One region of the Halalkalibacter sp. HAAS-P013 genome, then DNA from elsewhere that is predicted to be linked to it. Evidence: a T-box and tRNA genes for the amino acid it is inferred to sense, from the RefSeq annotation. Region 1 holds a T-box; the other holds one or more tRNA genes.
What was found. A T-box is a leader RNA that pairs with one kind of tRNA and senses whether it is charged. The one in region 1 lies ahead of pheS (phenylalanine--tRNA ligase subunit alpha), so its partner is inferred to be a tRNA-Phe.
Positions count from the first base shown of each region.

Region 2: it encodes a tRNA-Phe, which carries the amino acid that the T-box ahead of pheS (phenylalanine--tRNA ligase subunit alpha) is inferred to sense. The anticodon was not compared.

Region 1 is NZ_JBWQTU010000005.1:156,925-161,347, forward strand. Features, by position in the region: gene AC1FXP_RS09095 (M42 family metallopeptidase) at 1-685, shown strand, start outside; gene sspI (small acid-soluble spore protein SspI) at 784-990, opposite strand; gene AC1FXP_RS09105 (TrmH family RNA methyltransferase) at 1,117-1,872, shown strand; T-box leader at 1,932-2,162, shown strand; gene pheS (phenylalanine--tRNA ligase subunit alpha) at 2,249-3,283, shown strand; gene pheT (phenylalanine--tRNA ligase subunit beta) at 3,296-4,423, shown strand, end outside.
Region 2 is NZ_JBWQTU010000007.1:90,711-95,133, forward strand. Features, by position in the region: gene yycF (response regulator YycF) at 1-86, opposite strand, end outside; gene AC1FXP_RS11655 (peptidoglycan DD-metalloendopeptidase family protein) at 235-1,692, opposite strand; tRNA gene AC1FXP_RS11660 (tRNA-Thr) at 1,912-1,984, opposite strand; tRNA gene AC1FXP_RS11665 (tRNA-Phe) at 1,995-2,070, opposite strand; tRNA gene AC1FXP_RS11670 (tRNA-Asp) at 2,093-2,169, opposite strand; tRNA gene AC1FXP_RS11675 (tRNA-Glu) at 2,186-2,260, opposite strand; tRNA gene AC1FXP_RS11680 (tRNA-Lys) at 2,276-2,351, opposite strand; gene AC1FXP_RS11685 (adenylosuccinate synthase) at 2,703-3,989, opposite strand.

The DNA.
Region 1 (4,423 bases):
TAAAAAAGATATGTTTATTGATATCGGTGCAACAAGCAAAGAGGAAGCGTTGGAATTTGGAGTACGACCTGGTGATTCAGTCGTTCCGGTTTGCGAATTTACTGTCATGAAAAATGAAAAGCTATTAATGGCTAAAGCATGGGATAACCGTATTGGGTGTGCTATTGCAATTGATGTCCTCCGTGGTCTACAAGGAGAGAACCATCCGAATACTGTGTATGGTGTAGGTACCGTACAAGAAGAAGTTGGCCTTCGTGGTGCTCGTACATCAGCACACTTAATCCAACCTGATATTGGTTTTGGTGTGGATGTAGGGATAGCTGGAGATACACCAGGAGTAACAGAAAAAGAAGCGTTAGCGAAGATGGGAGATGGCCCTCAAATCGTCTTGTATGATGCATCGATGATTTCTCACAAAGGCTTACGTGACTTTGTGACAGATACAGCAGATGAGCACAATATCCCATATCAATTCGACGTAATGGCTGGCGGTGGTACCGATTCAGGAGCGATTCACTTAACAGCAAATGGTGTTCCAGCTTTATCCATTACAGTAGCAACCCGTTATATACACACACATGCTGCCATCTTACATCGTGATGACTACGAAAATGCAGTGAAGTTGATCGTTGAGGTTATTAAAAAGCTTGATAAAGATACAGTCGAGAAAATAACGTTCTCATAAGGTCCGTTTTTTGACCTTTGATCGACATTTAAACAAACGTTTGATTAAAACAACAAAATGGTGCTCAAAGCAAGCTTGAGCACCATTTTGTTCTGATCTTACTGCAATCCTTGGCTAATTTGTTGACAAACTTCGTCTTTTTGTTGCTCGCTTGCATTTTTCCAGAATACTTCCATCATCACACCTAAACCTGGAAGCATTTTTTCTTCGCCCCGTTGAACAGCGTCAACAATGACTGCTTCTACTTCTTCATTTGAATTTCCTTGGATGTTTGCCATAATCGCACCACGTAAATTAAAGCTCATATTTCAGCACTCCTTTAAGTAAATAGTATTAAATCTATTTGTAGTATGTACAGAGTGGACTGGATTATGACGAAAAAAATGGGTATGATGGATGAAATGAGAAAGAAGTTGTAAAAGGAGTAGAGAATGAAGCGAATTGATTCAGTAAAAAATGACCATGTAAAACGCTGGAAGAAGCTACATACGAAAAAAGGAAGAGAGACAGCAGGCCGTTTTCTCGTCGAAGGATATCACCTCGTCGAGGAAGCTATTAAAGCTGACATGGCTGTAGAATACATATTAATGACAGAGGAGGCAGTTCTTCCTTCATCGTTATCGATACAAGATCAGGACGTAATCATCGTAGGCGACCAAATAATGAAAGAACTATCGGAGACAGAAACGCCCCAAGGGATTGCTGCTGTTTGTGTCATTCCCACTGAACCTAACGTGGACAAATTAAAGGGACAATACTTATTGTTAGATCGAATTCAAGATCCTGGAAACCTTGGCACGATGATCCGAACAGCTGATGCTGCTGGATTGACGGGAGTGATTCTTGGAGAAGGAAGTGTGGATCTTTTTAATAGCAAAGTGATACGTGCCACTCAAGGCTCAATTTTTCATCTTCCTGTCATCAAAGGAAATTTAGAAAAATGGATTGATGCATTTAAAGAATCATCAATTCCGGTTTTTGGGACAGCATTAAATGAGGCAAGCTCATATTCTGCTATAGAACCTCAACCTCACTTTGCGCTCATTATGGGAAACGAGGGAGAGGGTGTTGCCCAACCTTTATTAGAAAAAACAGACCAAAACATCTATATTCCGATTCATGGTCAAGCAGAGTCTTTAAATGTTTCAGTAGCTGCAGGCATCTTGCTGTATTATTTAAAGGGATAATGGCAAAGATGGTTGCATGAAGAAATTATATTCACTATAATAAATAAATCAATATATTTTTAAATGCTAAGAAAGAGAGTAGTACGTTTTTAACCACCATTCAGGGAGAAAATGCCTTAGACTGAAAGCATTTTTATGGAAGGGAAAACTGAATTCACTCTGGAGCAGGCACTGGACCACAAGTACAACTTGTGAAGGTGATCCCGGTTTCGACCGTTAGAGCAATGAAGATAATGAGGGGGATTCCCTCTTCATTAATAAGGGTGGTACCACGAGTCTTCGTCCCTTTTGCGGGAGCGAAGGCTTTTTATTTTGGCCAATATTTTTTAGAGGTTACCCTTTTAAGGAGAATGGTTATTTTGAAGGAGGAAAAATGATGCGTGAACGTTTAGAAGCCTTGCGTGATGAGGCGTTAGCAAAGGTAGATGTTGCTGAAGATGTAAAAGCATTGCAGGATGTGAGAGTGGCATATTTAGGAAAAAAAGGTCCAATCACAGAGGTCTTACGTGGAATGGGGAAACTCTCAGCAGAAGAGCGTCCGGTCATTGGCCAGATGGCTAATGATGTACGAGATGCTATCAAAGAACAAGTTGAAAGAAAAGAAAAGGAATTAGAAACGGCAGCTATTGAACGGCAACTTGCAAGTGAAAGTATTGATGTGACATTACCTGGACGTCCAGTTCAAGGTGGTTCTACACACCCGTTGACTCAAGTAGTTGAAGAAGTGGAAGAGGCATTTTTAGGACTTGGTTTCTCAGTCGCAGAAGGTCCGGAAGTTGAAGTCGATTACTATAATTTCGAAGCGTTGAACTTACCAAAAGACCATCCAGCACGAGACATGCAGGATTCCTTTTATTTCACAGAGGAATTGTTACTGAGAACACATACGTCTCCTGTTCAAGCGAGAACGATGGAATTACATAAAGGAAAAGGCCCAGTAAAAGTCATTTGTCCAGGAAAAGTATTCCGTCGTGATGATGATGATGCAACTCATTCACATCAATTTATGCAAATAGAAGGTTTGTTTGTTGATGAGAATGTCCGCATGAGTGATTTAAAAGGGGTATTAGAACAATTTGCCAAGTCATTCTTCGGGGAAGATAAAGAAATCCGTTTACGTCCAAGTTTCTTCCCATTTACAGAGCCTTCTGTAGAGGTAGATGTTTCTTGTGGAATGTGCGGTGGAAAAGGCTGTCGTGTATGTAAGCAATCTGGTTGGATTGAAGTGTTAGGAGCGGGAATGGTTCATCCACGAGTATTGGAAATGAGTGGATTTGATTCAACGAAATACAGTGGATTTGCCTTTGGTATGGGTGTTGAGCGATTAGCAATGCTTAAATATGATATTGATGACATTCGTCATTTTTATACAAATGATGTACGTTTTCTAGCGCAGTTCAAACGGGTGTAAGGAGGAAAAAATATGTTAGTTTCTTATAAATGGTTACAAGATTATATTGATGTGAAAGACCTTTCGGCGAGTGAGATTGCAGAAAAGATGACACGTGGCGGGATTGAAATTGATTTTGTTCATCAGTTAAATAAAGGAATTTCAGGAGTAGTTGTTGGATATGTGAAAGAATGTGAACAACATCCGAACGCAGATAAATTGAATGTTTGTCAAGTTGACATTGGTGAAGATGAACTCGTACAAATTGTCTGTGGAGCAAAGAATGTTGCAGCCGGACAGCATGTCGCAGTTGCAAAGGTAGGAGCAGTTCTTCCTGGTAACTTTAAAATTAAAAAAGCAAAACTACGCGGAGAAGTGTCACAAGGAATGATTTGCTCCTTACAAGAGCTAGGGATTGAAGGGAAACTTGTCCAAAAGGAATTCTCTGAAGGGATTTATGTTTTCCAAGATCAAGTTGAAGTTGGTAGTGACGCTCTTGCCGCACTTAACTTGGATGATGAAGTATTAGAATTAGACCTCACACCAAATCGTTCAGATTGCTTAAATATGTTAGGTGTAGCTTATGAAGTGGGAGCTCTATATGAACGAGAAGTGACACTTCCTAATATTGAAGTTATAACAAATGATGAATCTGCTTCTGACTACATTAATGTAGAGGTGGAAGCAACAGAAGATAATCCTTATTACGGTGCGATTATGATTAAAGACGTGAAAGTAGGCACATCACCACTGTGGTTACAAAATCGTCTGATGGCAGCAGGAATCCGTCCAATTAGTAATGTCGTTGATGTAACAAACTATGTGTTACTTGAATACGGTCAACCGTTACATGCATTTGATTATGACCGCTTTGGCTCCAAAGAAGTTCTTGTTCGTCGTGCTTATGACGGAGAAAAAATTGTCACACTAGATGATCAAGAGCGGACGCTTACGAATGATCATCTTGTCATAACAAATGGCAAAGAGCCTGTTGCCATTGCTGGTGTCATGGGTGGGGCAACATCTGAAGTTCATGAAGGGACAACGACGGTCCTCTTAGAAGCTGCTTATTTTAAAGGAGCAACAATTCGTAAAGCGTCAAGAGATTTAGGACTAAGAAGTGATGCTAGTACAAGATACGAAAAGGGTGTTGACCAAGAT
Region 2 (4,423 bases), on a different contig from region 1:
ACATCATATCCTTCTTTTTCAAGATTGAACTTTAATATATCTGCTATTGGTCTTTCATCATCTACAACTAAAATACGTTTATCCATTATGCAGATCTCTCCCGTCCATTGTAGTCTACTATTCATTCTAACATATGTAAGTACCCTGCGTTGATAGGAACGACTGGTAATCCAGCTATTTTCACACAAAATCACTTACAAAAAAACGCCCCTCAAAAAGAGGAACGTCTCTTACTTAACGATTTAGAAAATCCATTGGATTTTTTAATTGACCATTTTGATAGACTTCAAAGTGTAAATGGATTCCAGTGGAGTTCCCTGTTTGCCCCATCACACCAATTTTTTGTCCTTTAGAAACTGTTTGTCCAACGCTCACATCAATTGAAGCTAAATGAGCATACAACGTTTCCATTCCATTATTGTGGTTGATTCGAACAAGATTCCCATAACCACCTTGAGTCCCAGCAAATGTAACTGTACCGTTATCACTAGCTAATATATTGTAATTGCTAGGTCTTGCAATATCAATTCCACGATGGAACCTGCCCCAGCGATTTCCTTGATAACTTGAAATATAGCCACCAACTGCAGGCCAACCCAGTGTTCCTGACCCACGCGACGGAATCACTTTTGTTCCTTTTGTAACTACTTTCTTCACAGGCTCTTTTGTAACTTCCTCAGAAAGAACACTTCTCTTTGTTAGGCTGCCGTTTTCTTCTGTTACTTCATATTCAATCACTTGCACACCGGCTTGACCTTCTTGCGTTACTATTTGGTCGCCTTTAAACATCGAGTCATCCTCTCGCACTTCTGTCTCAAAAGGAATCTCTTCTTCTTTTTTTGTTACATAAGTTGATAGAACTTTGACAACTGGTTTATAAGCTTGTACTTTCATCTCATCACCAACACGTATGACACTATCTCTATCTAACTCTGAATTTAGCTCTAGAAGCTCTGAAGTAGTAAGGTTATGATCACTTGCTATCGTACCTAGTACGTCGCCCTCTTTAACGGTATATGGCTGCTCTTCTAATACACCTTTGTTAAACTTTTTAATAGCGTCTTTAACAGAAACAACTTCCTCTGGAAAAACCAATACTTCTTCCTCAGTAATTTCCTCTGTAAGAGTCACACTCGTAATTTGCTTTTCACCAACATCTAATTGACCATCTTCTTTTTCGGCATCTAAAAATTGCTCATATTTTTCTTCATCCACATATTGTGTAATAAGCAATTGTAATACTTCTTCCGCTTCTTCAAGGCTCGCTACATAGACAATTGGCTTTTCATTTATGACTAAGGCAACAGCCTCTGCTTGAACGATTGATTCATCTTCTAGTTTCGTTAACACTTCTTCATCTTCGTCTTCTTTGTTAAAAACGAACTCTGGAATCACTCGAACATTTTCCCCTACAGACAGCGATAAATCAGGGAATTTTTCTTCATGCTTCTCTTCTAACTCATTCATATATTCATAGATTGGATCATCGTTTTCGATAACCCCGAGATGTTGATCATCGACATACACATGATAGATGGTAAGAACAGATCGTTCATCTGCTTCAATCTGACTTGTAAAAGCAAAAGAAACCAGTATAGTTAATAAAAAAGCTAGAATTGTTTGAATGTATTTCTTTCGGGGTAATTCAATTTGTAGTTGTTCTTGTTTGCTTTGATTTTCCTGAACTAACATTTTCTCCTCCTACTTAAAAACAAAACCTCTATGTAATAGAATGATATTTTTTGACAAGATTCGGCAACCTTTTTAATTCTAGCATATTCTAATAACAAAGGAACAAAAAAATCGGCCTAAAAACAGATTGTAATACTGTTGTCATATTTTTGGTTATTTTAGGGAATTTAGTCACAAAACAAAATAAAATCCGCATGGAAAATTCCACACGGATTAAAGTGCCGGCCAGAGGACTTGAACCCCCAACCTACTGATTACAAGTCAGTTGCTCTACCAATTGAGCTAGGCCGGCAAAAACAAAATGGTGGCTCAGGACGGAATCGAACCGCCGACACATGGATTTTCAGTCCATTGCTCTACCGACTGAGCTACTGAGCCACAAAAAATATATGAAATTAAATGGCGGTCCGGACGGGACTCGAACCCGCGACCTCCTGCGTGACAGGCAGGCATTCTAACCAACTGAACTACCGGACCAATTTTTTTTTGTAAATGGTGACCCGTACGGGATTCGAACCCGTGTTACCGCCGTGAAAGGGCGGTGTCTTAACCGCTTGACCAACGGGCCACTTTATTTAAAAAGTGGTGAGCCATGAAGGACTCGAACCTTCGACCCTCTGATTAAAAGTCAGATGCTCTACCAACTGAGCTAATGGCTCTTGCTGTTTTACTTCTTTGTCGCTTGTCTTTTCTCTCAGCGACAAGATTTATAATACCATAGCATTTTTCTTAGTGCAAGTGTTTTTCTAAAAAAATTCAAAGTGTTTTTTTGTCGGATTTTCTTACTATACATTTCGACAAAATGGAAGGGTGCAGTTATCATTTGCACCCTTAATTTGATTAGGAAACCATCCTTTTATCTTAGCCAGTGCGTACATGCTTTGCGATGGCTCCACTCGCCGTGCGCCTTTTAGGAGAAACCCGTTCCTAAAAGGCTTAAAACATTACGGCGGCTCCGCTCATCGCTTCGATTTTAAGAAAAAGGGGAAACCCACCCTTTTTCTTAAAATCTAGGCAAATACCCCACGTACGAGGTTTGTTTGGTTGCGGTCTGGGCCTACTGAGAAGACCGTTAAAGGAATACCTGTTAGCTGTGATACACGCTCAATATAGTGACGTGCATTAGCTGGAAGTTCGCTTAGTGTTTTCACGCCAGTAATATCTTCTTCCCAACCAGGAAGCTCTTCGTATACAGGCTCACACTCTGCAAGAACTTTTAAGCTCGCAGGAAACTCTTCCATTACTTCTCCACGGTATTTATAAGATGTACAAATTTTTAATGTTTTAATACCTGTTAACACATCAATCGAGTTTAGTGATAAATCTGTAATCCCACTTACACGACGAGCATGACGAACAACGACGCTATCAAACCAACCAACACGACGCGGGCGACCAGTTGTTGTTCCGTACTCATTTCCAACTTCACGAATTGTGTCGCCAATTTCATCATGTAATTCTGTTGGGAATGGGCCGTCACCTACACGTGTTGTATATGCTTTTGATACACCCACAACGTGATTAATTTTTGAAGGACCTACCCCAGAACCAATTGTTACTCCACCAGCAATTGGGTTTGAAGATGTAACAAATGGGTATGTACCCTGGTCAATATCAAGCATTACCCCTTGAGCACCTTCAAATAAAACACGACGTCCTTCGTCTAAAGCATCGTTTAGGACAACAGATGTATCACATACATACTGAGCAATTTGCTGACCATACTCGAAGTATTCATCAAGGATCTCTTCTTTTGTGAACCCGCCTACTTCATAATACTTTTCAAAAAGACGATTTTTCTCTTGAAGGTTGCGCTCTAATTTTTCTTCAAACACTTCTTTATCCAATAAATCAGCAATTCGAATTCCAATACGAGCAGCTTTGTCCATATAAGCTGGACCGATTCCTTTTTTCGTTGTACCAATTTTATTAGCACCTTTACGCTCTTCCTCAACAATGTCTAGCTTAAGGTGATATGGAAGAATAACGTGAGCACGGTTACTAATGCGAAGATTGCTTGTATCTACATTACGCTCATGTAAATAAGCCAATTCCTCAACAAGTGCTTTTGGATCAATAACCATACCGTTACCAATCACACAAGCTTTATCTTTATAGAAAATCCCAGATGGAATTAAATGAAGTTTGTATTTCGTCCCGCCGAAAACGATCGTATGTCCTGCGTTATTACCACCTTGGTAACGAGCAACCACTTCCGCTTTCTCTGAAAGATAATCAGTAATCTTTCCTTTTCCTTCATCGCCCCATTGTGTACCTACAACAACAACTGATGACATGTGATGCACCTCCACCTTCACTACTGTATCTACATAATTATTTTAACTATTTCCAAAGCCACTGATAAGTATACCAACTTGGAAAACGTGCGTCAATGCAAAACACGAACGTTCAAAATTAGTTTTTATTTTTTTGTTCGTTTTAGTTATTCAATTTCAAAAAGGAAGTATGTCTTATAGCTTTTTATCTGCTACTTCCCTTTATTTTCGTCCTAGAGAAGTTTTTTAGCCCCATCCATCATTACTAAAAAAGAGTGTCAATCTAATTAGTGACACTCTTTTTCGATTTAGAACAAACAGGGAAGTTCGCCCTGTTTGTCTTTTAACAGTGCGAACATGCTTGCGATGGCTTCTCTCGCCGTGCGCCTTTTAGGAGAAACCCACTCCTAAAAGGCTTAAAACATTACGGCGGTTCCGCTCATCGCTTCGATTTA